4 regions of the Streptomyces odontomachicola genome follow, and region 1 is predicted to be linked to each of the others. Evidence: riboswitches for the same ligand, from Rfam matches in the RefSeq annotation. Region 1 holds a riboswitch; each other region holds the start of a gene.
The links. A riboswitch is a leader RNA that binds a small molecule or an ion and turns the genes downstream of it on or off. The one in region 1 is predicted to bind cyclic di-AMP.
Positions count from the first base shown of each region.

Region 2: linked by a shared signal. The riboswitch ahead of ABEE00_RS15885 (M23 family metallopeptidase) and the one ahead of ABEE00_RS19400 (LysM peptidoglycan-binding domain-containing protein) in region 1 are both predicted to bind cyclic di-AMP.
Region 3: linked by a shared signal. The riboswitch ahead of ABEE00_RS32285 (M23 family metallopeptidase) and the one ahead of ABEE00_RS19400 (LysM peptidoglycan-binding domain-containing protein) in region 1 are both predicted to bind cyclic di-AMP.
Region 4: linked by a shared signal. The riboswitch ahead of ABEE00_RS33495 (C40 family peptidase) and the one ahead of ABEE00_RS19400 (LysM peptidoglycan-binding domain-containing protein) in region 1 are both predicted to bind cyclic di-AMP.

Region 1 covers NZ_JBCFOK010000010.1:44,368-50,060, forward strand. The annotation lists gene ABEE00_RS19395 (glycoside hydrolase family 84 protein) at 1-1,762, opposite strand, end outside; gene ABEE00_RS19400 (LysM peptidoglycan-binding domain-containing protein) at 1,998-2,768, opposite strand; cyclic di-AMP (ydaO/yuaA leader) riboswitch at 2,773-2,932, opposite strand; gene ABEE00_RS19405 (GNAT family N-acetyltransferase) at 3,260-3,868, shown strand; gene ABEE00_RS19410 (cellulase family glycosylhydrolase) at 3,972-5,525, opposite strand.
Region 2 covers NZ_JBCFOK010000007.1:315,838-321,530, reverse strand. The annotation lists gene ABEE00_RS15900 (DNA gyrase/topoisomerase IV subunit A) at 1-350, opposite strand, end outside; gene ABEE00_RS15895 (M16 family metallopeptidase) at 722-2,077, shown strand; gene ABEE00_RS15890 (M16 family metallopeptidase) at 2,104-3,477, shown strand; cyclic di-AMP (ydaO/yuaA leader) riboswitch at 3,841-4,002, shown strand; gene ABEE00_RS15885 (M23 family metallopeptidase) at 4,018-4,851, shown strand; gene ABEE00_RS15880 (GntR family transcriptional regulator) at 5,001-5,693, shown strand, end outside.
Region 3 covers NZ_JBCFOK010000023.1:76,490-82,182, forward strand. The annotation lists gene ABEE00_RS32275 (PP2C family protein-serine/threonine phosphatase) at 1-368, opposite strand, end outside; gene ABEE00_RS32280 (PP2C family protein-serine/threonine phosphatase) at 752-2,068, shown strand; cyclic di-AMP (ydaO/yuaA leader) riboswitch at 2,396-2,622, shown strand; gene ABEE00_RS32285 (M23 family metallopeptidase) at 2,636-3,823, shown strand; gene ABEE00_RS32290 (aldo/keto reductase) at 4,328-5,272, shown strand; gene ABEE00_RS32295 (PPOX class F420-dependent oxidoreductase) at 5,364-5,693, opposite strand, start outside.
Region 4 covers NZ_JBCFOK010000026.1:78,280-83,972, forward strand. The annotation lists gene pcrA (DNA helicase PcrA) at 1-858, opposite strand, end outside; cyclic di-AMP (ydaO/yuaA leader) riboswitch at 1,153-1,286, shown strand; gene ABEE00_RS33495 (C40 family peptidase) at 1,310-2,509, shown strand; gene ABEE00_RS33500 (hypothetical protein) at 2,658-3,011, opposite strand; gene ABEE00_RS33505 (C40 family peptidase) at 3,379-4,647, shown strand; gene ABEE00_RS33510 (class II aldolase/adducin family protein) at 4,772-5,599, shown strand.

The DNA.
Region 1 (5,693 bases):
CCCACAACTCCGTGGCCTGGAGCCACCGTTCGGAGTCGGCGAGGAAGCGCGGGTCGGTGCCGCCCTTGCGGAGGATGCCGGGGGTGCGCGCGATGGAGTCGGCCACCGGGCGCACCTGGCGCAGCGCCGCGGCCGGATCGCTCCTGTAGCGTTCCCAGAAGGGCGCCAACTTGCTGTTAAGTACCGGACTTTGCGGCTGCCACGGCCGATCGCCGAATGTCGGGGCCAGATGGTTGAGGTCCACGAAGACGCGTACCGCCCGTGCCGTACGCGCGTCGCCCCCCGCGAGGTAGCGGGCCGCCTGCGCGGCGGAGCGCTCACGGTCGTAGCCGCGGTCGTTCCACGCGAAGTCGTTCATGGTGAAGACGGCCGACTTGCTGGCGCCCGCCTGGCTCATCGGATTCGAGACCAGCCCGCTGACCTGCGATGACAGTCCCGGCTCGCGCTTGTCGTACGGGGCGAGCAGCAGCCGCCCCGTGGTCTGCGCGAAGTCGTTGACGGGATAGTTGTCCCAGACGAAGACTTTGCGCCCGAACAGTTCCGAGGCGCGCTCGGCCTGCGCCTTGGTGATCTCCGGCGGCACCACGTCGGTGCCCGTCCACATCACCTCGACGTCCTTGTCGAGCGACGTGCGCAGCGTCTTCTTGTACGCCGTCTCCTTCAGGTCCCCGTACTCGGTCGGCACCGTCTGCAGCGGCCGCGTGCCAGGCAGCGGCGCGAGGACGTCACGCTGCACCTCGTTCAGCAGGCTCACCTGCGCCTTCGCCGCGGCCTCGCGCCCGGGAGCGCCGAACTTCTTCTCGTCTCCCGCGCAGTTCCACTTCGTGTAGCTGATGTCGTCGAGCGGTATGGAGAAGGAGCGCACGCCGATGTCGTACAGCGAACGCAGCTTGGCCTTCAGCGCCTTGAGGTCGTCCGGGTCGGAGTAGCAGATCGAGTTGCCGGGGGAGACGGCGAAGGTGAACCGCACGTGGTTCGCACGTGCGCGGTCGACGAGTTCGCGCAGCTCGGAGAGGGTTTTCGCGGGGTAGGGCTCGCGCCACTTCTCGCGGTGGTAGGGGTCGTCCTTCGGCGCGTAGACGTAGGTGTTGGCCTTGGTGTCGCCGAGGAAGTCCATGTGGTCCAGGCGCTCGGCCGCCGTCCAGGGCTTGCCGTAGAAGCCCTCGATGCTGCCGCGCAGCGGCATCGCGGGACGGTCGGCGACCGCGACGCCGGGGAGCGCCGACTTCTTTGCTCCCGCGATGAGTTGGCGCAGGGTCTGCACCGCGTAGAACTGCCCCGCGCCGTCACGCCCGCCCAGCGCGACGGTGCCGCGCGCGTCGACGCGCAGCCCGTACGACTCGGCGCGGTCGGGTACGGCGGTCCCGCGCAGGGCCCGCGCGATGTCGGGCCGCCGGGCCGCGCCGAGCAGGAGGTTCACCCGTCCCGGCGCGGCGGCACGGGCCTCTTCGACGCGTACGCCGCTGCCGCGCAGCACCGTGGTGAGCAGCCGCTGCGCGGCCGGATCGGTGTCCTTGCCGGTCACGACCCGGATCTTGTGCGGGAGGGGGAGGCCGGGCCCCGTACGGCTGAGCTGCTGCGGCGTGGGCGAAACGACCGGCAGCGGACGGGGATCGGCGTGCTGACCGGCGGGCCGCTGGTCAGAGGCGCGGTGCTCGGCGGGTTGACGGTCGGCGGCGGGCCGGTCCGAGGCGAGCGCGGGCGGGGCGGCGGCCAGGAGGGCGAGGGAGAGGAGCGCGGCGGGAGTTCTGGCGGCGGACAAACTGCCTCCACAAGAGAACCGGCAATCGGACACAAAGCCCAAAGCTCAGACTCCGACCCCTCCACAACCCCGTCAACCCCAGGGGTCCCGCACGGCACGAAAGTCCAAGAGCGGGGGAGGGAAGTGCAAGCGGGCCGGCCGGGGTGTGGGTCGCGGCGTGGCCCGGGTCTGCACGCAGCGCTGTGTCCGGTGGCCGTGCGGCCACCGGACACAGCAGGGTGCGGGACCGAACCCCTCAGTACGCCCCCGACACGTTGTCGATCGACCCGTACTGCTTCGCCGCGTAATTGCATGCCGCGGTGATGTTGGCGACCGGGTCGAAGGGGTCCTGGGACGTTCCCGGGACGTGGTTGGCGGCGAAAGTGGGGGCGATCACCTGGAGGAGGCCCTGGGATGGCGTGCCGGCTGCGGCGTTGGAGTCGTAGCCGTTCGTGGCGCGCGGGTCGCCGCCGGACTCCCTCATGATGTTGCGGTGAATTCCCTCGTAGCTGCCGGGAATTCCGTGCTGCTTCATGATGTCGAGGGATTCCCTGATCCACCCGTCGAGGTTGTCGGAGTACGCACTCTGCTGCGCATTCGCGCTTCCCTGCGGCGACGGCGCGGGGCCGGAACTCCGGGACTCTCCGCCCGAGTTCGCCCCTCCCGAGTTCGCTCCGACCGTCAGCTTCGTGCCCGGAAGGATCATCGAGGGATCGGCGCCCACGGCGTCCCGGTTCTCCTCGTAGAGCTTCTTCCAGCCGCCGTCGACGGAGAACCTTTCCGCGATCTTGTGGAGGGAATCCCCGGGAGCCACCGAATAGGTCTGGGAGGCGCTGGAGCCGTCGCCCGAGTTCGAGGCGCCGGTCCGCTCCGCCGCCGCGGGCTTTTCGGCGGGCGCGGCGTGGGCGGCGCCCGCTCCGACCGCGGGCAGAACGAGGGCGGCGCCCCCTGTGTTCACGGCGACAAACCCCTTGTGCAGGCGACGGGAAGCGGACTTCGGACGGCGGTGCTTGCCTTGAGCGGCCATGGTGCTTTCCTCTCCGGTGACGCCTGCGGGGTGAGCTGTCGGGTTCGGGCTGGAGAGGCCCGGCCGCTGCGTGCTGTGCGGCTTCACCCCGAGCCGTTCCGGAATTCCGCAACGGCGGCCTGCGCGGTTCCCCCGCTCCTGCCGAAAGTGCACGGGTGTGTTGTCCGGACGGCGGCAGGATTCGGCGCTCCGCCCGGGGGTCGAGCCGAACGTAGGCAGGAAAGGCGACCCCGAACAACCCCCGTATTCCTTTCCGGGATTCCCTGCCGGAGAAGAAGGGGAATGCTGGACGGTGCGTCAACTCATCGCCCGGGATAGGGAAATGGGCCCGGACTCACCCCGAGGAAAGATCCATCCGCGCGGAAAAGGTGACGCGAATCACTGCCGTCGACCGCAACCGTCACCCGAAAAGGGAAATCCTGGAAATTCGGAACTTTTCTCGGCGCCGCAAACCGGTTGCCAACGCGCTCCGCAGCCCCAAGTATCGGCCCATGCACACCCCTTGGGAGACCGAGCGGCTGCTCATGTGCCCGCTCACCCCGGACGATCTGGACCGCCTGACCGAGCTCGACGCCGACCCGGCCGTGATGCGCTACCTCAACGGCGGCAGGCCCACACCCCGCGAGACCCTGCGTACCCAGGACCTCCCGCGCATGCTCCGCCGCCACCCCGGCCTGGGTGCAGGACCGGGCACGGTGGGCTACTGGGCGGCGCGGGAGCGGGCCACGCGGGAGTTCCTCGGCTGGTTCGAGTTCCGCCCGCTGTGGGAGGCGGAGCCGTACGAGGTCGAGCTCGGCTACCGGCTGCGCCGCGCCGTCTGGGGCCGCGGCTACGCGACCGAGGGCGCCCGCGCCCTGCTCCGCAGGGGCTTCACCGAGCTCGGCGTCCGGCGGGTGACGGCCCACACGATGACCGTCAACACCGCCTCGCGCCGGGTCATGGAAAAGGCCGGCCTGCGCTTCGTGCGCACCAGCTTCGGCGACTGGCCCGACCCGATCGAGGGCTCTGAGCAGGGCGATGTCGAGTACGCGATGACCCGCGCCGAATGGGAGGCGAGGGAGGCGAGGGAGAGGCGCAGGGCGGGCCTCCGCAACGGCTGAGCCCGCCCCTCCACGGGCGCTCCTCCACGTACGCCCGTTCCGCGTACGCCACCTCCACGTACGCCCCCTTCACGTACCCCGTACGGCTGACAACTCCCGCCGCTCAGCCGTCCGTCGGCCGGACCGACACCCGTACCTCCTCCGCGCCCGGCTTCAGCTCCAGCCGCAGCGTCCGCGCGTCAGGCCCGGAGGTCACCCGCGCACCCTCGGCCCGTACGCGATATCCCTCCGGATAACTGTGCGCGGGAATCCGGACCGTGGTCACCGAGCCGTCCCCGAAGGCGCCGCCGCCCGCCTTCTCCGGCGTATAGCGCAGGTCGAAGGCGCGCGCCTCGCGGTCGTAGCCGTAATCTCGCGGAATCCCGGCCACCCGGTCGGGATGCGGGACCGACACGGCGTCGAGCTTCTTCCAGTCGACATTGCCGTCGCGGGGCGGGCGCTTGGTGTTGAAGACCAGGGCCTGTTCGTCGCCGGGGCCCGCGGTGGTCGGGTCGTTTCCGGTGTAGGCCCAGTATTGGTAGCCGACCTTGTTCTTCATCGCCAGGTCGGTCTGGGAACGCAGTACATCCTCGGCCGTGATGGCGCCGAATTCGGTGAGCAGCAGCCCCTGTTGGTGTGCGCGCGACTGCTTCTCCGCGTTGGCGAAGACGGCCGCGTCCGGGCCCTTGCAGCCGAAGTAGTTGTGCAGAACGGCCTGCGAAGTGCAGTAATCGTGGAAGGACATCGCCAGATTGCGGCCCTTGAGCGAGACCCGGGTCGGTATCCCGATGTTGAAGAACTGCATCGGCTCGTAATAGACGGTCGTCCGCGCATCCACCCGCCGGATCGCGTCCACCGCCTTCTGCTGCACCGCCGACAGCCGCGCGTCCTGCTCCTTGCACCCGGTGGGCAGCAGACAGCCCAGGAAACGGTTCCCGGGGAAGGGCTCGTTGAACAGGTCGAAGCCCATCACCCCGCGCGTTCCCCGGAATTGCTGAGCGACATGCGCCCACGCGTCCGTGTAGTGGTCCGCGATGCCCTTGCCGTCGGAGGCCGGGCGGTTCTCGTAGAAGCTGTCGTAGGAGTTCTTCACCCCCGCGTTGAGGAAGTAGTTGGCGGGGAATCCGGCCTTGACGAGATTGGGCGCGCCCTTGTCGAGCACCGCCCAGTCCGGCCACCCGTTGCCCTGGAAGCGCGGGTTGACCATGTCCTGGTGGAAGTCGAGCAGCGCCGAGATGCCGTGCCGGTGCAGCATCTCGACCGTCTTCCTGATCCGCGCCAGATAGGCGTCGTCGTACGCGCCGGGCCGCGGCTCCACCGCCGCCCAGATCACCCCCAGCCGCACGGTCGTGAACCCCTCGCGCTGGAGGAAGGCCGCGTCGTCCTCGCCGAAGCCCACGGCGTCGGGGGCGTGCGGCGGGTTCTTCTCGACCTCGTTCACGCCCTGGGTGAGCACGACCCGGCCTCGCTCGTCGGTGAGCCAGCGGCCCTGGGTGCTCCAGCGGGGCGCGGGGGAGCCCTTCGCCGGCGCGCTCGCAGCAGGGCTCACCTTGTCCGCGGACGCAGTGGTTCCCGCGCTGTCCTCCGCGTACGCCACCCCCGGCGGGGCGAGCAGCGCGGCCGCCGCGACGGCGGACAGGGCGGAGAAGAGCGGTCGTGCATGGGGGGTGACACGCATCGGGACTCCCGTGGTCGGCACACGCGCTACCCGAAGGTAACGGCGCTGTCGCCCCAGCAATACCCTCGTGCAACCGTCAACTCACGTACGCCACAAGCCACTTGAGGCGACCGGACGAACACCGCGAATGCGGATCCTTCCGCTCCGCCCGGTCACCCGGAAAACCAA
Region 2 (5,693 bases), on a different contig from region 1:
TGGCCGTCCACGAGGGGGAGGCGCATGGAGAAGGACTGCGCCATGCGCACCAGCGCGTCGTAGATGGCGCTGTCGCCGTGCGGGTGGAGCTTACCCATCACCTCGCCCACCACCCGGGCGCACTTGACGTACGAGCGCTCGGGCCGCAGCCCCATCTCGTGCATCTGGTAGAGGATGCGCCGGTGCACGGGCTTCATGCCGTCGCGGGCGTCCGGGAGTGCGCGCGAGTAGATGACCGAGTAGGCGTACTCCAGGAAGGAGCCCTGCATCTCGTCGACGACGTCGATGTCGAAGATGCGCTCTTCGAAGTCGTCGTCCGGCGGCGGGGTCTTCGTACTGCGGGGGGCCATCGCGGCTGCGGCTCCTTCGGTGCGTGTGCGGTGCGAACCTGCGGCTCTGCCTGACAGAGGAACGCGGACCATTGTGGACCGCGCCACCGACAGCGGGCGCCCCGACCCGGCGGAGCGCGGGCTGCCGACCGCTTCAGCGGCCTGGGAAGCCCGCTTCCGCCGTCCCGGGAGCCCGCTTCCGCCGGCCAGAACGGCGCCTCCGTGACCGGTGCCGTGACCGGCCCCGTGAACGGGCCGCTGCCCGGCGTCGGCGGCGGGACTCCGTAGACGGTACGGGAACTTCGCCCTTTGTCGGCGCGGTTGCATACAGTGACAGGATCGCCTGACGCCAGACGACCACCAACTCCCGCGAGCGAAGGGACTGCACGCCCATGGGTCACACGGCCACGCCCCCGCCTGCCACCGGCGGGCTGACAGCGACCGAGCACAGGCTGGCCAACGGACTGCGGGTGGTGCTCTCCGAGGACCACCTGACGCCCGTCGCCGCGGTCTGCCTGTGGTACGACGTCGGCTCCCGCCACGAGGCCGCGGGCCGCACCGGCCTGGCCCACCTCTTCGAGCACCTGATGTTCCAGGGCTCGGCGCAGGTCAAGGGCAACGGGCACTTCGAGCTGGTGCAGGGCGCCGGCGGCTCGCTGAACGGCACCACGAGCTTCGAGCGCACCAACTACTTCGAGACCATGCCGGCCCACGAGCTGGAGCTCGCGCTGTGGCTGGAGGCGGACCGGATGGGTTCGCTGCTGACCGCACTCGACGACGAGTCGCTGGAGAACCAGCGGGACGTGGTCAAGAACGAGCGCCGCCAGCGGTACGACAACGTGCCCTACGGCACCGCCTTCGAGAAGCTGGCCGCGATGGTCTACCCCGAGGGCCATCCGTACCACCACACGCCCATCGGCTCGATGGCCGACCTGGACGCCGCCTCGCTCGAGGACGCCCGCGCCTTCTTCCGTACGTATTACGCGCCCAACAACGCGGTGCTCTCCATCGTCGGCGACATCGACCCGGAGCAGACGCTCGCCTGGGCGGAGAAGTACTTCGGCAGCATCCCCGGCCACGAGGGCAAGCACCCGCCGCGGGACGGCTCGCTGCCCGAGACCCTGGGCGCCGAGCAGCGCGAGGTCGTCGAGGAGGACGTCCCGGCGCGCGCCCTGATGTCCGGTTACCGGCTGCCGCACGACGGCACCCGCGAGGGCGACGCGGCCGACCTGGCGCTCACGGTGCTCGGCGGCGGCGAGTCCTCCCGGCTGCACAACCGCCTGGTGCGCCGCGACCGGCTCGCGGTCGGCGCCGGGTTCGGGCTGCTGCGTCTTGCCGGCGCGCCCTCGCTCGGCTTCCTGGACGTGAAGGCGTCCGGCGGGGTCGAGGTGTCCGCGATCGAGGCGGCCGTCGACGACGAGCTGCGCCGGTTCGCGGAGGAGGGCCCGACCCCGGAGGAAATGGAGCGCGCCCAGGCCCAGTTGGAGCGCGAGTGGCTGGACAGGCTCGCGACCGTCGGCGGCCGCGCCGACGAACTGTGCCGGTACGCCGTCCTGTTCGGCGACCCGCAGCTCGCCCTCGGCGCGGTCTCCCGCGTCCTGGACATCACCGCAGACGAGGTGCAGGCGGTCGCCGCTGCCAGGCTGCGCCCCGACAACCGCGCCTCGCTGGTGTACGAACCGACCGCCGAAGCCGCCGACGAGGCCGAAGAGACCGAGGCCGACGAGAACGAGGAGCACGGCCAGTGAGCGACGCCGAAGCGCCCACCCCGGAGATGACCTTCCACCCGCAGCCGCGCGGCGGTCAGCCGAAGCCCTGGGCGTTCCCCGCCCCGGAGCGCGGCACGCTGCCCAACGGCCTGACCGTGCTCCGCTGCCACCGCCCTGGCCAGCAGGTCGTGGCCGTCGAGATCTGCCTCCAGGCGCCGCTGGACGCCGAGCCCGAGGGCCTGGACGGCGTCGCGACGATCATGGCGCGGGCCTTCTCCGAGGGCACGGACAAGCACGACGCCGAGGAGTTCGCCGCCGAGCTGGAGCGCTGCGGCGCCACCCTCGACGCGTACGCGGACCACCCCGGCGTCCGGGTCTCCCTGGAGGTCCCGGCCTCCCGGCTGCCCAAGGCGCTCGGGCTGCTCGCCGACGCGCTGCGCGCGCCCGCGTTCCCCGACGGCGAGGTCGAGCGCCTCGTCGCCAACCGCCTGGACGAGATCCCGCACGAGCTGGCCAACCCGGCGCGCCGCGCGGCCAAGGAGCTCTCCAAGGAGCTGTTCCCCGCCGAGTCCCGGATGTCCCGGCCCCGGCAGGGCACCGAGGAGACCGTCGCGCGGATCGACGCCGCCGCCGTGCGCGCCTTCTACGAGGCCCACGTACGCCCGGCCACCGCGACCGCCGTGGTCGTCGGCGACCTGGAGGGCACCGACCTGGACGCGGCGCTCGCCGACACCCTCGGCGCCTGGACCGGTTCCTCGGCCGAGCCGCTCCCTGTGCCCCCGGTGACGGCGGACGACAGGGGCCGTGTCGTCATCGTGGACCGGCCCGGCGCCGTGCAGACCCAGCTCAGGATCGGGCGCATCGGCCCGGACCGGCACGACAGCGCCTGGCCCGCGCAGGTGCTGGGCACCTACTGCCTGGGCGGCACGCTCACGTCGCGGCTCGACCGGGTGCTGCGCGAGGAGAAGGGCTACACCTACGGGGTGCGCGCCTCGGGCCTCGTGCTGCGCTCCACCGAGGACGGCGCGGGCGGCGCGGCGCTGCTGTCCGTCTCGGGCTCGGTGGCCACGGACGTGACGGGCCCGGCGCTCGCCGACCTGTGGAAGGTGCTGCGCACCCTCGCCGAGGGCGGGCTCACCGACGAGGAGCGCGACGTCGCCGTGCAGAATCTGGTGGGCGTCGCGCCGCTCAAGTACGAGACGGCGGCGGCCGTCGCCGACACCCTGGCCGACCAGGTCGAGCAGCACCTCCCCGACGACTACCAGGGGCAGCTTTACGCCCGCCTCGCCGAGACCGGCACGGTCGAGGCCACGGCGGCCGCGGTGAACGCCTTCCCGGCCGACCGCCTGGTCACGATCCTGGTCGGCGACGCGTCGCAGATCGCGGAGCCCGTGCGCGAGTTGGGCATCGGCGAGGTCACGGTGGTCACCGGGGGCTGAGGCCGTACGGGATCCCGTACGCGGCGCACCGAAAGGCGCATAGCGGGCAATTCGGATGGCTCGGCCAGAAGGGGCCGGGGGCGGAAGCAGTCGCCCCCGGCCCCTTCGCGTGCCGCGCCTGTGGTGATCCTGTGTTCGTTCACGGCCGCTTTCGTGCCTGGCCCCTGCCGTTCGCGTGCCGAAACCTGACCCCTCCTGAGCTGAATGTCCGCCATGTCCGGCGTTATGCCCGAAATGGCCCGTGGTGCCCGGGTGGTGGGTGTGGCAAGGCCAACAAAAACCCGGATCGGCTTGGTGGTCCGTTGATGGCCCGTTTAGCTTCGGTGCCGCTCCTCGTCAGAAGTGACCGCGCCCGCGGCCGACGGAGAGCCATCGCCGAGTCCCCGTACGGCGCGAGCCAGGGGAGCCGGGGACCCACACGTCCCTTGGGGTGAATCGGCCGCCTTCGCGCGAGCGGTGGCGACCGTAGGAGACCTTCCTGCTCCGAACCCGTCAGCTAACCCGGTAGGCGAGAAGGAAGGAAAGGAGTCGCGCCGACTCATGGCGTTCATCCGTGCCACCGGGAAGCACCGTGCGCCCAGCCGCACCCGCCGCAGGGTCTCCTCCGGCGCCGCAGGCATCGCGGGCATAGCCGCCGTCGGCGTCGTCGGCGCCGTCGCCTCGCCCGCGCTCGCCGACGCCGGCTCGCCCTCCCCCGACGACACCGGGCTGACCCGGGCCATCGACCTGGACGGCTCCGTCGCCGACACCGTCGCGCACCAGGCCGACGCGCAGCAGACCGCCGCCGAGAAGGCCGAGGTCGAGGCCGCGGCGAAGAAGGCCGCAGCCGAGGCCAAGGAGAAGGCCAAGGAGGCCAAGAAGAAGGCCGAGGAGGCCAAGCGCAAGGCCGCGGCCGAGAAGGCGAAGAAGGAGCGCGAGGAGCGCGAGCGCTCCGCCCGCGCGGCCGAGTCCAAGCGCGCGCAGCTCAGCGGCTACATGGCGCCCGTCGCCAACCCGCAGCTCTCCACCCCGTACCAGTCCTCCAGCGGCCTGTGGTCGTCCGGCAGCCACACCGGCGTCGACTTCCACGCCGACATGGGCACCAAGGTCAACGCCGTCGCCGCGGGCGAGGTCGTGGAGGCCGGCGACGGCGGCGCCTACGGCAACAACATCGTGATCAAGCACAAGGACGGCCACTACAGCCAGTACGGCCACCTGTCGTCCATCGGCGTGTCCGTCGGCCAGACCGTGAGCGCGGGTCAGCAGATCGCGCTCTCCGGCAACACCGGCAACACCACGGGCCCGCACCTGCACTTCGAGATCCGCACCGGACCGGACTACGGCTCGGACATCGACCCGGTCGCGTACATGCGCAGCAAGGGCGTCTCCCTCTGAGTCCGAGTCTCCGAGACCGGCCCCTGAGTCCGACTCGCTGAGAAACGGCCCCCGACCGCATGACGGCCGGGGGCCGTTTTCACGCCGTATTCACGGGAATTGACCTCGGCGCATCGGAATTCCCGCGCGCTTGCCATACAGTCCATGCCATGCGAATTTCCGCGCACGCGGTCTGTTCGGCGATCCGCGACGACATCGTCGGCGGGGCGTTCCCGCCCGGCGCGCGGCTCACCGAGGACGCTCTGGCCCGGCGGTACGGCGTGTCCCGGGTGCCGGTGCGCGAGGCGCTGCGCACCCTGGAGTCGGAGGGCTTCGTGTGCACCCGCAGGCACGCCGGCGCCTGCGTGGCCGAGCCCACCGCGCGGGAGGCCGCCGACCTGCTGGAGGTGCGCGCGCTGCTGGAGCCGCTGGGCGCGGCCCGCGCGGCGCAGCGCCGCAGCGGCGCGCACCTGAAGGTGCTGAGCGGGCTGGTCAGGCTCGGCCAACAGCGGCTTGACCAGGGGCAGTTGTCGGATCTGCGGTCACTGGAGCAGTGGTTCCACGAGACCCTGGCGCAGGCCACAGGGAGCCCGGGCCTGACCTCGCTGCTCACCCAGCTCCGCCGCAAGATCGCCTGGCTGTACGCGGTGGAGGCCCCGGCCCGTACGGCAGCGGCCTGGCAGGAGTACGGCGCGCTCACGGACGCGGTGGCGCGCGGCGACGCGGAGCGCGCCCGTTCCCTGATGGCCCGGCACACCGAGCGCACGGCCGCGCTGCACCGGCTGCGCGGACCGCACGCTGAGCCCCCGGGGCGGCCGTACGCGGAGTCCCCGAAAGGGCCGCGGGCCGAATCCACGGAAAGG
Region 3 (5,693 bases), on a different contig from region 1:
GCGCGCACCTGGCTGAGCTGCCGGGCCGCCCGTACACGCGCCACCGACAGCAGGGTGACCAGGACGGTGACGATGCAGACGGTGATCATCGCGCCGGAGAGGTGCTCGTTGTACTCCTTGGTCGCGCTGATGTCGAGGATCACCAGCATCAGGGCGCAGGCGAAGCCCGTGGCGAGGGTGCCGAGCGGCGGGTAGACCAGCGCGCCGAGCAGGACCGAGGCGCTCAGCAGGGAGCCGAAGAAGTACCGCGGCGGAACGGTCACCTCCAGGGCGACCGCGATCACGATGAACAGCGGCGGCAGCCAGCGCACCCAGGTCTGCGGCCACACGGCCGTGTTCTGCGCCCTGACCGCTCTGCCCGTTCCCACGCCCGGCGCTCTCCCTCGTGTCCCGGTGACGGCTCCCGGCTACCAGTGGAACGTCGCGGGCCCCGCCGCGCGGCATGGAGTGGCGCGATCGGGTTGCGCGGCAGGTCCCCAGCGGAACCCCTAGGGGGAGCCCCTCACCTAGGGGCCGGCGCCTCCGGGGCCCCGGGCCAGACCCGTAGGGGTGCCCCTCACCTAGGGGGCCGACCCCTCCGGGGGCCCGGGACCAGGCCCTTAGGGCCCGGCATCCCTTAGGGGGTGACCCTTCCCGTAAGGGAGAACCCGGTCCGGACGAATGGCGGAGGCCGAGTGGCCGACCCGTAGGCGAGCGGCCAGATTGGGACGGTGCCCGAGCGCAGCAGCACAGCAGGAGAGGAAGCCGTCCGGTGCGGAAGAACGTGCCCGTCATAGGGCGGAATGCCCCGTGGTTCGCGCGGTGGATTCCGGCGCTCCTGCTGGCGCTCGGGGTGCTGTGCCGGGTGTTCTTCCCGGCCCCCGAGATGACCGGTGGGCCCTTCTTCTCCGCGGCTCCGCTGGTGGCCGCGCCGTTCTGCACGCAGCGCTGCACGGCCGTCATCGGGGTGCTGGCCTCGGTGTTCTTCGGCGCGCTGCTGGCCCTGGACGGCGACCAGAGCCCGCTCGGCGACGCGATGCGGACCTTGACCATCGTCACCGTCGCCGTGCTCGCGCTGGGCATCAACCGCGCGCTGCGCCGCGGGGACGCGGAGCTCGCCTCGGCGCGCGGCATCGCCGAGGCGGCGCAGCGCGCGGTGCTGCCGCTGCCGCCTTCCCGGATCGGGGCGCTGGAGTTCGGCGCCCGGTACCAGGCCGCCCAGACGGACGCGCGGATCGGCGGCGACCTGTACGCGGTCCAGGAGACCCCCTACGGGACGCGGATGCTGGTCGGCGATGTCAGGGGCAAGGGAATGGGCGCGGTGGAGGCCGTGGTCATCGTGCTCGGCGCCTTCCGCGAGGCGGCCGAGCAGGAGTGGACCCTCGAGGGTCTCACCGCGCGTCTCGAGTGGGCGCTGCACAGGGAGGGCGAACGGCGGCGGGGGCTCGACCAGTTCGAGGGCTTCACCACCGCGGTGCTGGCCGAGGTGCCGGCCGACCGCCCGGACACGCTGCGCATCGTGAACCGCGGCCACCCTCCGCCGCTGCTGATCGAGGGCGACGGGACGGTGCGGAGCCTGGATCCGACCGGGTACGCGCTGCCGCTGGGCATGCCGGAGCTCGGGGTGTGGCCCGACCGCGCCGACGAGGTCACCTTCTCCGTGGGCTCGCAACTGCTGCTCTACACCGACGGGTTGTCCGAGGCCAGATCGCATCTCGACGGTTCCTTCTACGAGCCGGCCGAACGCCTCGCCGGCCTGCGCTTCGACACCGCCGACTCGCTGCTCGACGCCGTGATGGCGGACGTGCTCGCGTACACCGGGGGCGGCGGCACCACCGACGACCTGGCGCTGCTCGTGGCGCGGCGCTCCGGTTCCGTGCTGCACGAGAAGCCCCGTACGGGTTTCGCCGGAGGCAGCGCGGCGGCCTTCGGACGGCTGCCCAGGAGTGGGGCGCCCGGGGGCGAAGCCCCTGAGGGGGACGGGGTCCCCAAGGGAGACGGAGTCCCTAGGGGAGAGGGAGCCCCTAGGGGAAGCGGAGCTCCTAGCGGAGACGGAGCCCCTAGGGGTACGGGGTCTGACCAGGGGTGACGGTCCGGGGCGCGGCCGGTCCATGATCACGTTCGAGAAGCAAAATCGTGAGGAGCACGTGAAGGCCGCCGGGCGCCGTGACCGTTCCTCAACCGCCGCGATCGCGGCCCGCGTTGGTCACTCTCGGCGATCGCATGGCTCAAAACGGGTGATTCAGCGCCCCAATTGCCCTCCGCTGGGCGGAAACTGCGGGGCGACGGCGACTACAAAATCACCGGAACGGCTTGGAATAAAGCCACCGACTCTATTAACGTTCGATAACGCAGCGCGGTCGTCACTGCCGTCACGAGAGACGGCACCGTGCGCCGTCGCCGAATCCCGTACGTGCTCCATCACGAGCCACAACTCGATAGGCAGCACCGAGGGAACCGGGGAACCACCCCTGCTCGACGGCCGTCCACACGGTCGCCCGAGGAGGGTTCCTCACCGTCCGACCCCTAGGGGCCGTACGGGAGGTCCGGGGTGAATCGGGTGCCTTCTCCCACGAGGCACCCGTAGGAGACCTTCCTGCTCCGAACCCGTCAGCTAACCCGGTAGGCGAGAAGGAAGGAAAGGAGAACGCCCCCCGTGGCGTCCAACAGGCATGCCCCCGAGGCCCCGCCGGAGACCGGCGGCGCACCGTACGCGCAGGCCGCCGCGTACGACCGGCCCCGGAGCAGGTACGACGAGTACGGCAGCATGGCCGACCCCTACGGGCCCGCCACCACCTTCTTCCCCGCGGCCGAGACCGCCGAGATACCCGTCGCGGCGTACGGTTCCGACGAACAGCCGGGCGACGGCGGCCCGCTGGGCGAGTGGAACCCGACCGAGGAGTCCCTGCGCCCCGTAAGGGGACGGCACAGGGTCGGCAAGCAGCGCGGCGGCGGCATGGCCCGCAGCGGCGCGGTGCTCGGCGTCGGCGTGATCGCCGCGGTCGGCGCCGGCGGCATGGCCACCGCCAAGGACCGCGCGCCGGCGCCCATTTCGATGCCCGACCTCGCCTCGGCCGCCGAGAAGATCCCGGACGCCAAGGAGCTGCCCGGCGTCGGCCGCCTGCTGGCGGACGAGTCCGCCGACGACTCGGTGCTCGCGGGCGCGCCCCTGAGCCAGGCCGGGATCACCGACGGCGACGCGCAGCAGGGCCGCACCGACGCGGGCGAGGCGCTGCGCGCCCGGATACTCGCGCAGGCCGAACAGCAGCAGAACGACGCCGACTCCAAGGCCCGCGAGGCCGCGGCGCAGCAGGCGGCGCACGCGGCGGCGGAGAAGGCGAAGGCCAACGCCGCGGCGGAGCGCAAGGCCGAGGCCGAGAAGAAGGCCAAGATCGAGGCGGAGAAGAAGCGGAAGGCGGAGGCCGAGCGGCTCGCCAAGCTGGCCCGCTCCTTCACGCTGCCGGTCTCCAACTACACGCTCTCCGAGGGCTTCGGCGCCTCCGGCGGCATGTGGCAGTCCACCCACACGGGGCAGGACTTCGCGTCCCCTACGGGTACTCCGGTGAAGGCCATCCACTCCGGCACGATCAAGGAGGCGGGCTGGGCCGGTTCGTTCGGCTACCGCATCGTGCTGCAGCTGGACGACGGTACGGAGCTGTGGTTCTGCCACCTGTCCTCGATGAACAAGTCGGCCGGCGAGAAGGTCGGCACCGGCGACGTCATCGGCAGGGTCGGTTCCACCGGCAACTCCTCGGGCCCGCACCTGCACGTGGAGGTGCACCCCGGCGGGGGCGACGCGATCGACCCGCTGGCGTGGCTCCGGGGCAAGGGGCTCAGCGTCTGAGGAGGCGCCGCGCGGTGTCCCTTACGGGGCCGGCCCCGTAAGGGACGGCCTCCCCACCCCGCCCGCCTCCCGCTTCGGAACGTTCCGCTCACATCCACGCCGCCGCCTCGGACTGCCGGGCGGTCCGACCGGTCAGCGCACCATCCGACCTGTCGCCTCCACGGCGCGCACAGCAGGAGGGGACGGGGCGGCGGCGAACGGGGGCCTCCCCTGCCCCCTCTCCCCTCCGCACGCATCCGTACGCATCCGTACGGAAGACCCCGGCGGTCCTGGTGGCTCACCCCCCGACACCAGGGCCGCCGGCCCCTCCCCGTACGGGATCCCTAGGGGCTCCGCCCTCCCCTTACGAGACCCCTAGTGGCCTTGGCTTCGGGCCCTGGCCTCGGCGTCCGGCCTCCCCTTACGGGGCTTGTCCGCAGGGAAATGTCCGTGCCGGGCGGAAGCGGCGGAGTTACGGTCTACGCCATGGCTGACACCACCCGGAACACCCCTTCCCCTCACTCCATGGAAGACCGGCGCCCCCTCGGCACGCTCGCCGTCTCCCCCCTCTCGCTCGGCGGCAACGTCTTCGGCTGGACCGCCGACGAGTCCGCCTCCTTCGCCGTGCTGGACGCGTACCTCGCCGCCGGCGGCAACTTCATCGACACCGCCGACGTCTACTCGGCCTGGGTGGACGGCAACGCGGGCGGCGAGTCCGAGACCGTGATCGGCAAGTGGCTGGCGGAGCGCGGCAGTTCCGTGCGCGACCAGGTCGTCATCGCCACCAAGGTCGGCGCGCTGGCGCCGAACAACGGCCTCGCCGCGACGACGATCAAGGCCGCGGTCGAGGACTCCCTGCGCCGGCTGCGCACCGACCGCATCGATCTCTACTACACGCACTACGACGACGAGAGCGTCGAGGTGTCGGAGTTCCTCACCGCGCTCGACGCGCTGGTCAAGGAGGGCAAGGTCCGCGAGATCGCCGCCTCCAACATCAGCCCCGCGCGCCTCCAGGAGTCCCTGGACTTCAGCGCGCGCGAGGGCCTGGCCCGCTATGTGGGCCTCCAGCCGCACTACAACCTGATGTCCCGCGACACGTACGAGGGCGAGCTCGAGCGCATCGCGGCGCGCGAGGGCCTGGGCGTCATGCCGTACTACGCGCTGGCCTCGGGCTTCCTCACCGGCAAGTACCGCCCCGGCACGGAGCCCGAGGGCGCGCGCGCCTCCCGCGTCGCCGACTACCTCGCCTCCGAGCGCGGCCAGCGGGTGCTCCGCGCGCTGGACGAGGTGGCACGCGCCCACGACGCGTCGGCCGCGACCATCGCCCTCGCCTGGCTCGCCGCCCAGCCGACGGTCACCGCGCCGATCGCCAGCGCCCGCAAGGTCGACCAGCTTCCCGCGCTGATGGCGGTGGGCGGCACGGTGCTGACGGAGGACGAGCTGGCGAAGCTCACGGAGGCGTCCGCGTAAGGGGTCGTCACCTAGGGCTGATCACCTAGTGGTCCGGCCACCTGAGGGGCGCCGTACGGAAGACCCGTACGGCGCCCCTCAGGTGCTGTGTCTATCGGCGCTGGATGTGCCCGTACACCCGCTCCACGTTGAGCCGTACGACGAGCCGCCGGTCGTTCACCATGGCGTTCCGGTACTCGTCCCAGTCCGGGTGGTCGCCGCGGATCAGGCTGTATATCTCGACGAGTTCGTCCACCGTCGCGTCGTTGGGGTCGGCGGCGATGGGCGACAGCTCGGCGTTCCCCTCGGCGACGGCCCACGACCAGCCGTCCTTGCTGGTCACATAGAAACTGGCCCGGGGATCACGGGAGAGGTTGCGCGCTTTGGCGCGGCCCGCGGTGATGGACACGCGGATGAGGCGCTTCTGCGGCGAGTAGAGGTA
Region 4 (5,693 bases), on a different contig from region 1:
GTTGGTGTCCTGGTACTCATCGACGAGCACATGCCGGAAGCGGCGCCTGTAGTGCTCGGCCACGTCAGGGAAGGCGCGCAGCAGATTCACCGTGGTCATGATGATGTCGTCGAAGTCCAGGGCGTTGGCCTCGCGCAGCCGTGCCTGGTACATCGCGTAGGCCTCGGCGAGGGTCTTCTCGAAGCCGTCGGCGGCCTGCGCGGCGAAGTCCTCCTCGTCGACCAGCTCGTTCTTGAGGTTGGAGACCTTGGCGCTGAAGGACTTCGGCGGGAAGCGCTTCGGGTCGAGGTCGAGATCGCGGCAGACCAGGGCCATCAGCCGCTTCGAGTCGGCCGCGTCGTAGATCGAGAAGGACGAGGTGAAGCCCAGCTTCTTCGACTCGCGGCGCAGGATGCGCACGCACGCGCTGTGGAACGTGGACACCCACATCGCCTGCCCGCGCGGGCCGACAAGCTCCTCGACCCGCTCCTTCATCTCGCCCGCGGCCTTGTTGGTGAAGGTGATCGCGAGGATCTGCCCCGGGTGCACGCCCCTGGCGCCGAGCAGATACGCGATGCGGTGGGTCAGCACACGGGTCTTGCCCGAGCCCGCGCCCGCGACGATGAGCAGCGGCGATCCTGTGTGCAGCACGGCGTCGCGCTGCGGCTCGTTCATCCCCTCCAACAGCGCCGCGGTGTCCACGACGGTGCGCGGGGCGCCGTCGCGATACCACGGGTCGCGGGCACCGCCGTCCAAGGCGCCCGCGAAGAGATCGTCGGGTGCCTGCTCGGGGCCCTCGGGATCCGGAGGAGGCGGCGGCTCCTCCTCGGCCGGGGGCTCGAGGTGCGCGAGATAGCTGTCGTCGAAGAGGCTGCTCATCGTCGTCCGAGTCTAGGCGCCACCGCTGACAGGCTGACGCCGTACGCCGGAACCGGCCTGGAAACAGCGGCCCCCGATTCGTTCCCGGCCCGCCCCGGGCGCATTTCCGGGCCGCTCGACGAGGGCGCGGTGAACTCCCCGTACGACCCCTGTGACCTCCCCGTGTGCACTCGGCAACGAAAAGATAACGGACGTATCGCACATCGCCCTTCACATCAGCCACACGCCTTCGCTACCGTGCGTGCGGGCAGTCCGCACCGCTTCGCCGGCGAAAGCGCCGGCACGGGCCGCCCCCGCCGAGTCCGGCCGCACGCGCCGGAGCCGGGGACCCACCGCGTACGCACGTACCGCAGGGGTGAATCGGAGCGCTGACGCGCACCGTAGGGCCGCCTTCCGACGCCCGAACCCGACAGCTAACCCGGTAGGCGGAGCACGGAAGGAGCCGCCGGCCTTGGCGTCCCATCGCAAGCCGCGCACCCGCATACTTCAGTCCGCCAGCACGAAGCGCGGGGCCATAGGCGTCACCACCGCCGCCTTCGCCTCCGTCACCCTCCTCTCCCAGGGCGCCTCGGCCGCACCCTCCGACGACGGGGCGGGCAGCGGCGGCCACACCGGCAGAGCCCCTGTCGAGGATGTGCAGAGGCAGGTGGACCGGCTCTACCACCAGGCCGAGTCCGCCACCCAGAAGTACAACGAGGCCAAGGAGCGCACCCGTTCCCAGCGTTCGAAGCTGGAGGGCGCGCTCAACCAGGTCGCGCAGCGCACCGAGAAGCTCAACGACGCGCGGCGCACGCTCGGCACCTACGCGGCCGCGCAGTACCGCACCGGCGGCATCTCGGAGACCGCCACGCTGCTGCTCACCCAGGATCCGCAGGGCTTCTTCAAGCAGAAGCACATGATGGACAGGATGACCGGCCGCCAGAAGGAGGCCGTCGCCGAGTACGAGAAGCAGCAGCGCGCGGCCGCTTCGCAGCGCTCCGAGGCGACGCAGCGGCTCTCCTCGCTGGCCTCGACGCAGCGCAAGCTCAAGGACAGCAAGCAGGAGGTCCAGGGCAAGCTGGCGGACGCGCGGAAGCTGCTGTCCCGCCTGACCGCGCAGGAGAAGGCCCGGCTCGACGCGCTGGAGCGCAAGAAGGAGGCCGAGGCGCGGCGCAAGGCCGCCGAGGCGGAGAAGCGGGAGCAGGAGCGCCGCGAGCACCAGGGCGGTTCCGATTCCGGCTCCGGTTCTGGTTCCGGTTCCGACGCGGGCTCGGGCTCGGGGGCCGGTTCGCAGGAGGGTTCCGGCGGGGGTTCCTCGGCGTCCTCGAAGGCGGAGAAGGTCATCGCCTTCGCCAAGCAGCAGCTCGGCAAGCCCTACGTCTGGGGCGCCACGGGCCCGTCCTCGTACGACTGCTCCGGGCTCACCCAGGACGCCTGGAAGTCGGCCGGCATATCGCTGCCGCGCACCACCTGGGACCAGGTGAAGATCGGCACGAAGGTCTCCAAGTCCCAGCTCCAGCCCGGTGACTTGGTCTTCTTCTACGACGACATCAGCCATGTGGGCATCTACGCGGGCGGCGGCCAGATGATCCACGCGCCCAAGCCGGGGGCCAACGTGCGCTACGAGTCGATCAACTACATGCCGTTCCACTCGGCGGTGCGGCCGGGCTGACGGCGGGCCGCGGCGCACCGCCGCCCGGGCCTCCGCGCCGGCCGGAAGATCCGGTACGGGCCCGCCCCGCCGCACCCCGGCGGGCGGACCCGTACCGCACTCCTCCGGCCTCCGCTTCTGCTTCCGCTACGCCGGACTCAAGCCCCGCTCAGGTCCACAGGACGGCGATGAAGATGTTCGCCGTGGTCAGCGCGCCGATCGTGCCGAGCACGGAGGACGGCACCTTCTCCTCGTCGCGTTTCACGTAGACCAGGATCAGGACCACCACCAGCAGCGCCAGCTTGATCCCTATCTTGATGTTGTTCACGGGGTTGCTCTCGGCCTGGTTGAGGCCGACCAGCACCGCGCCCGTGACCAGCATGGTCAGCGCGCCGTGCAGCATGCCGGGGGAGATCCGCGCCTCGCCCGTGCGCAGCGACTTCATCTGCGCGAAGAAGCCGCCGAGCAGGGCGGCGATACCGACGATGTGCAGGGCGACGAAGATGTTGATGAGCACGTTCATGGCTCCGGAGGGTATCCGGGGCCATAACACGACCTGTCGGTCAGGGTGGGCGTATGTCCCGCATCGGTCGCGGCCCAACCGGAACGCGTCGCTCCACGGCCCGCGCCGTGAGCCCGCCTCTCCCGCGTGAACGAATGCGGTCAGTCGCGGTCAACGCCGCACGACGGCTCGGGCCGCGCGGCTAGCGTCCTCGCCAGGTGGCCGGCCCCGCCCCTCGGGACCGCCGGCCGCCCCCGCCGAGAACCGGCGGCGGCCGCATTCCCCCTGTGGCGGCCGCCGCCGGTTCCCCTCGCGGGCCGTACGACGCCCGGCGCCGCACCGGCGCCGCACCGGCGCCGCTCAGCACTCAAGGGAGTGACGGCCGCACATGGCCTCCCACCGAAAGACCTCTCCCCGCTCTTTCTCCCCTCGCTCCTCTTCTCCCTCCGCTCTCCCCTCGGCTCCCCGGCACCGCTTCGAACCCCACCCGACACAGGGCTCACGCCCGCACCCTCACCGCAGGCCGCGGGCCCCGTTCTCCGTACCGCTCCCCGCTCCCCTCCCCCGCTCCCTCTCGCTGCCGCTTCCCGCAGGCGCCGCACGCGCGCTGTCCGGGAACGCGGCCCGCGCCGTCCTCACGCTCGCGATCGCCGGCACGGCCACCGCCACCGCGTACGAGGGCTCAGGGCACGCCGCGCCCCGCCCGTCGGCCGAGCAGATCAAGTCCCGCTCCGACGCGCTGCACCGCGAGGCCGAACGGGCAGCCGAACGCTCCAACGGCGCCCAGGAACGCGCCGACCAGGCCAGACACCATCTGGAAGACCTGCGCGACGAGTCGGCGCGACGGCAGTCCCGGCTCAACTCGGCCCGCGACGAACTGGGTTCCTTCGCCACCGCGCAGTACCGGAACGGCGGCCTCGACCCCGCACTGCAACTCGTCCTCTCCTCCTCCCCCTCGGACTACCTCGACCGCGCCGCCGTCACCGAACGCGCCGGCGTCCGCCAGTCGGACGCCGTACGCCAGATCACCGAACAGGCCAGGTCAGCGCGCCAGGTACGCGAGGAGGCCGCGGAGACGGAACGTTCACTCCGGCACGCCTCGGCCGCCGCGCGCGCCCACAAGCGCACGGCCCGCAACAAGGCCGAGGCCGCCGACCGGCTCCTCGACCGCCTCCCTCCGGACGAACGGGCCCGCGTACTCGGCGATCCCCTCCCCCGCTCCGGCGACGACTCCGCCGGCACCCACGCCTCCCACACCAGCCGGGCCCCGGGCGGCGCCGCGGGCCGCGAGGCGCTGGGCAAGGCGTCCGGACGCGCCGCGCAGGCCCTGGCGTTCGCCCGCGCCGCCCTGGGCAAGCCGTACGTCTGGGGCGCGACGGGTCCCGACTCCTACGACTGCTCCGGGCTCACCCAGGCCGCCTGGCGGGCCGCCGGAGTGTCGCTGCCGCGCACCACCTACGCCCAGATCGACGCGGGCACCCGAGTCCCGCGCTCCCAACTCGCCCCAGGCGACCTGGTGTTCTTCTACGACAGCGTCAGCCACGTGGGCATCTACACCGGGAACGGCACGATGATCCACGCCCCGCGCCCCGGCACCGCCGTCCGGTCAGCACCGGTGGACGAGATGCCGTTCGCGGGGGCCGTGCGCCCCGCGTGAGCACGGCGAAGACAGGGTCCGGGTGAGTTCGCGGAGTTCACGGGCCCCACAACTCTGGTCAGTTCACGTACGTACAGGTAGCTTCCGCATCCGTACCGCGTGCGCGATCAAGAGGAGCAGGCCCATGTCGTACCCCGCCGACCCCACGGAACAGGCCGGCGCCGGCACCCACCGCCCGCAGCCGATATCTCCGGAACAGCTCCACTTCGCCCTGCCGCCCGAGCACCTGACCGTCCCGGAGGAACGGCAGCACCGCAAAGAGCGTCTGGCGGCAGCGCTGCGGGTGTTCGCGAAGTTCGGCTACGACGAGGGCGTCGCAGGCCACATCACCGCCCGCGACCCGGAATTCACCGACTGCTTCTGGGTGAACCCCTTCGGCGTCCCCTTCGCCCACGTGACCGTCAGCGATCTCCTCCTCGTCGATGAGCAGGGACATGTCCTGGAGGGCCGCCGGCACGTCAACCAGGCGGCCTTCGTCGTTCACTCACAGGTGCACCAGGCCCGTCCGGACGTCGTCGCCGTCGCCCACAGCCACTCCACCCACGGCCGCGCCCTCTCCTCCCTGGGCGAGCTGCTGGACCCGATCACCCAGGACGTGTGCGCCTTCTACGAGGACCACGCGCTCCTCAACGACTACACCGGCGTCACCGTCGACGAGTCCGAGGGGCGCCGCATCGCCTCGGCGCTCGGCCCGCACAAGGGCCTCATCCTGCGCAATCACGGTCTGCTCACGGTCGGGGACACGGTGGACGCCGCGGCCTGGTGGTTCCACCAGATGGAGCGGGCCTCCGAGATCCAGCTCGCCGCCCGCGCCGCGGGCAAGCCGGTGCTCATCGACCACCGCAACGCCGTCACCACCCGCGAACAGCTCGGCAGCGACCTCGTCGCCTGGATCAACTACCAGCCCCTCTACTCGGCGGTCACCCGCGAAGAACCGGACCTGCTGAGCTGACGCCACTCCCGATAGGGCACAATCCCCCTTCAGCGCTTGGTAGTTGAGAGGCGGGGTTGCACAGTGGCCGTGGACGCGGCACGGGACGGCACGC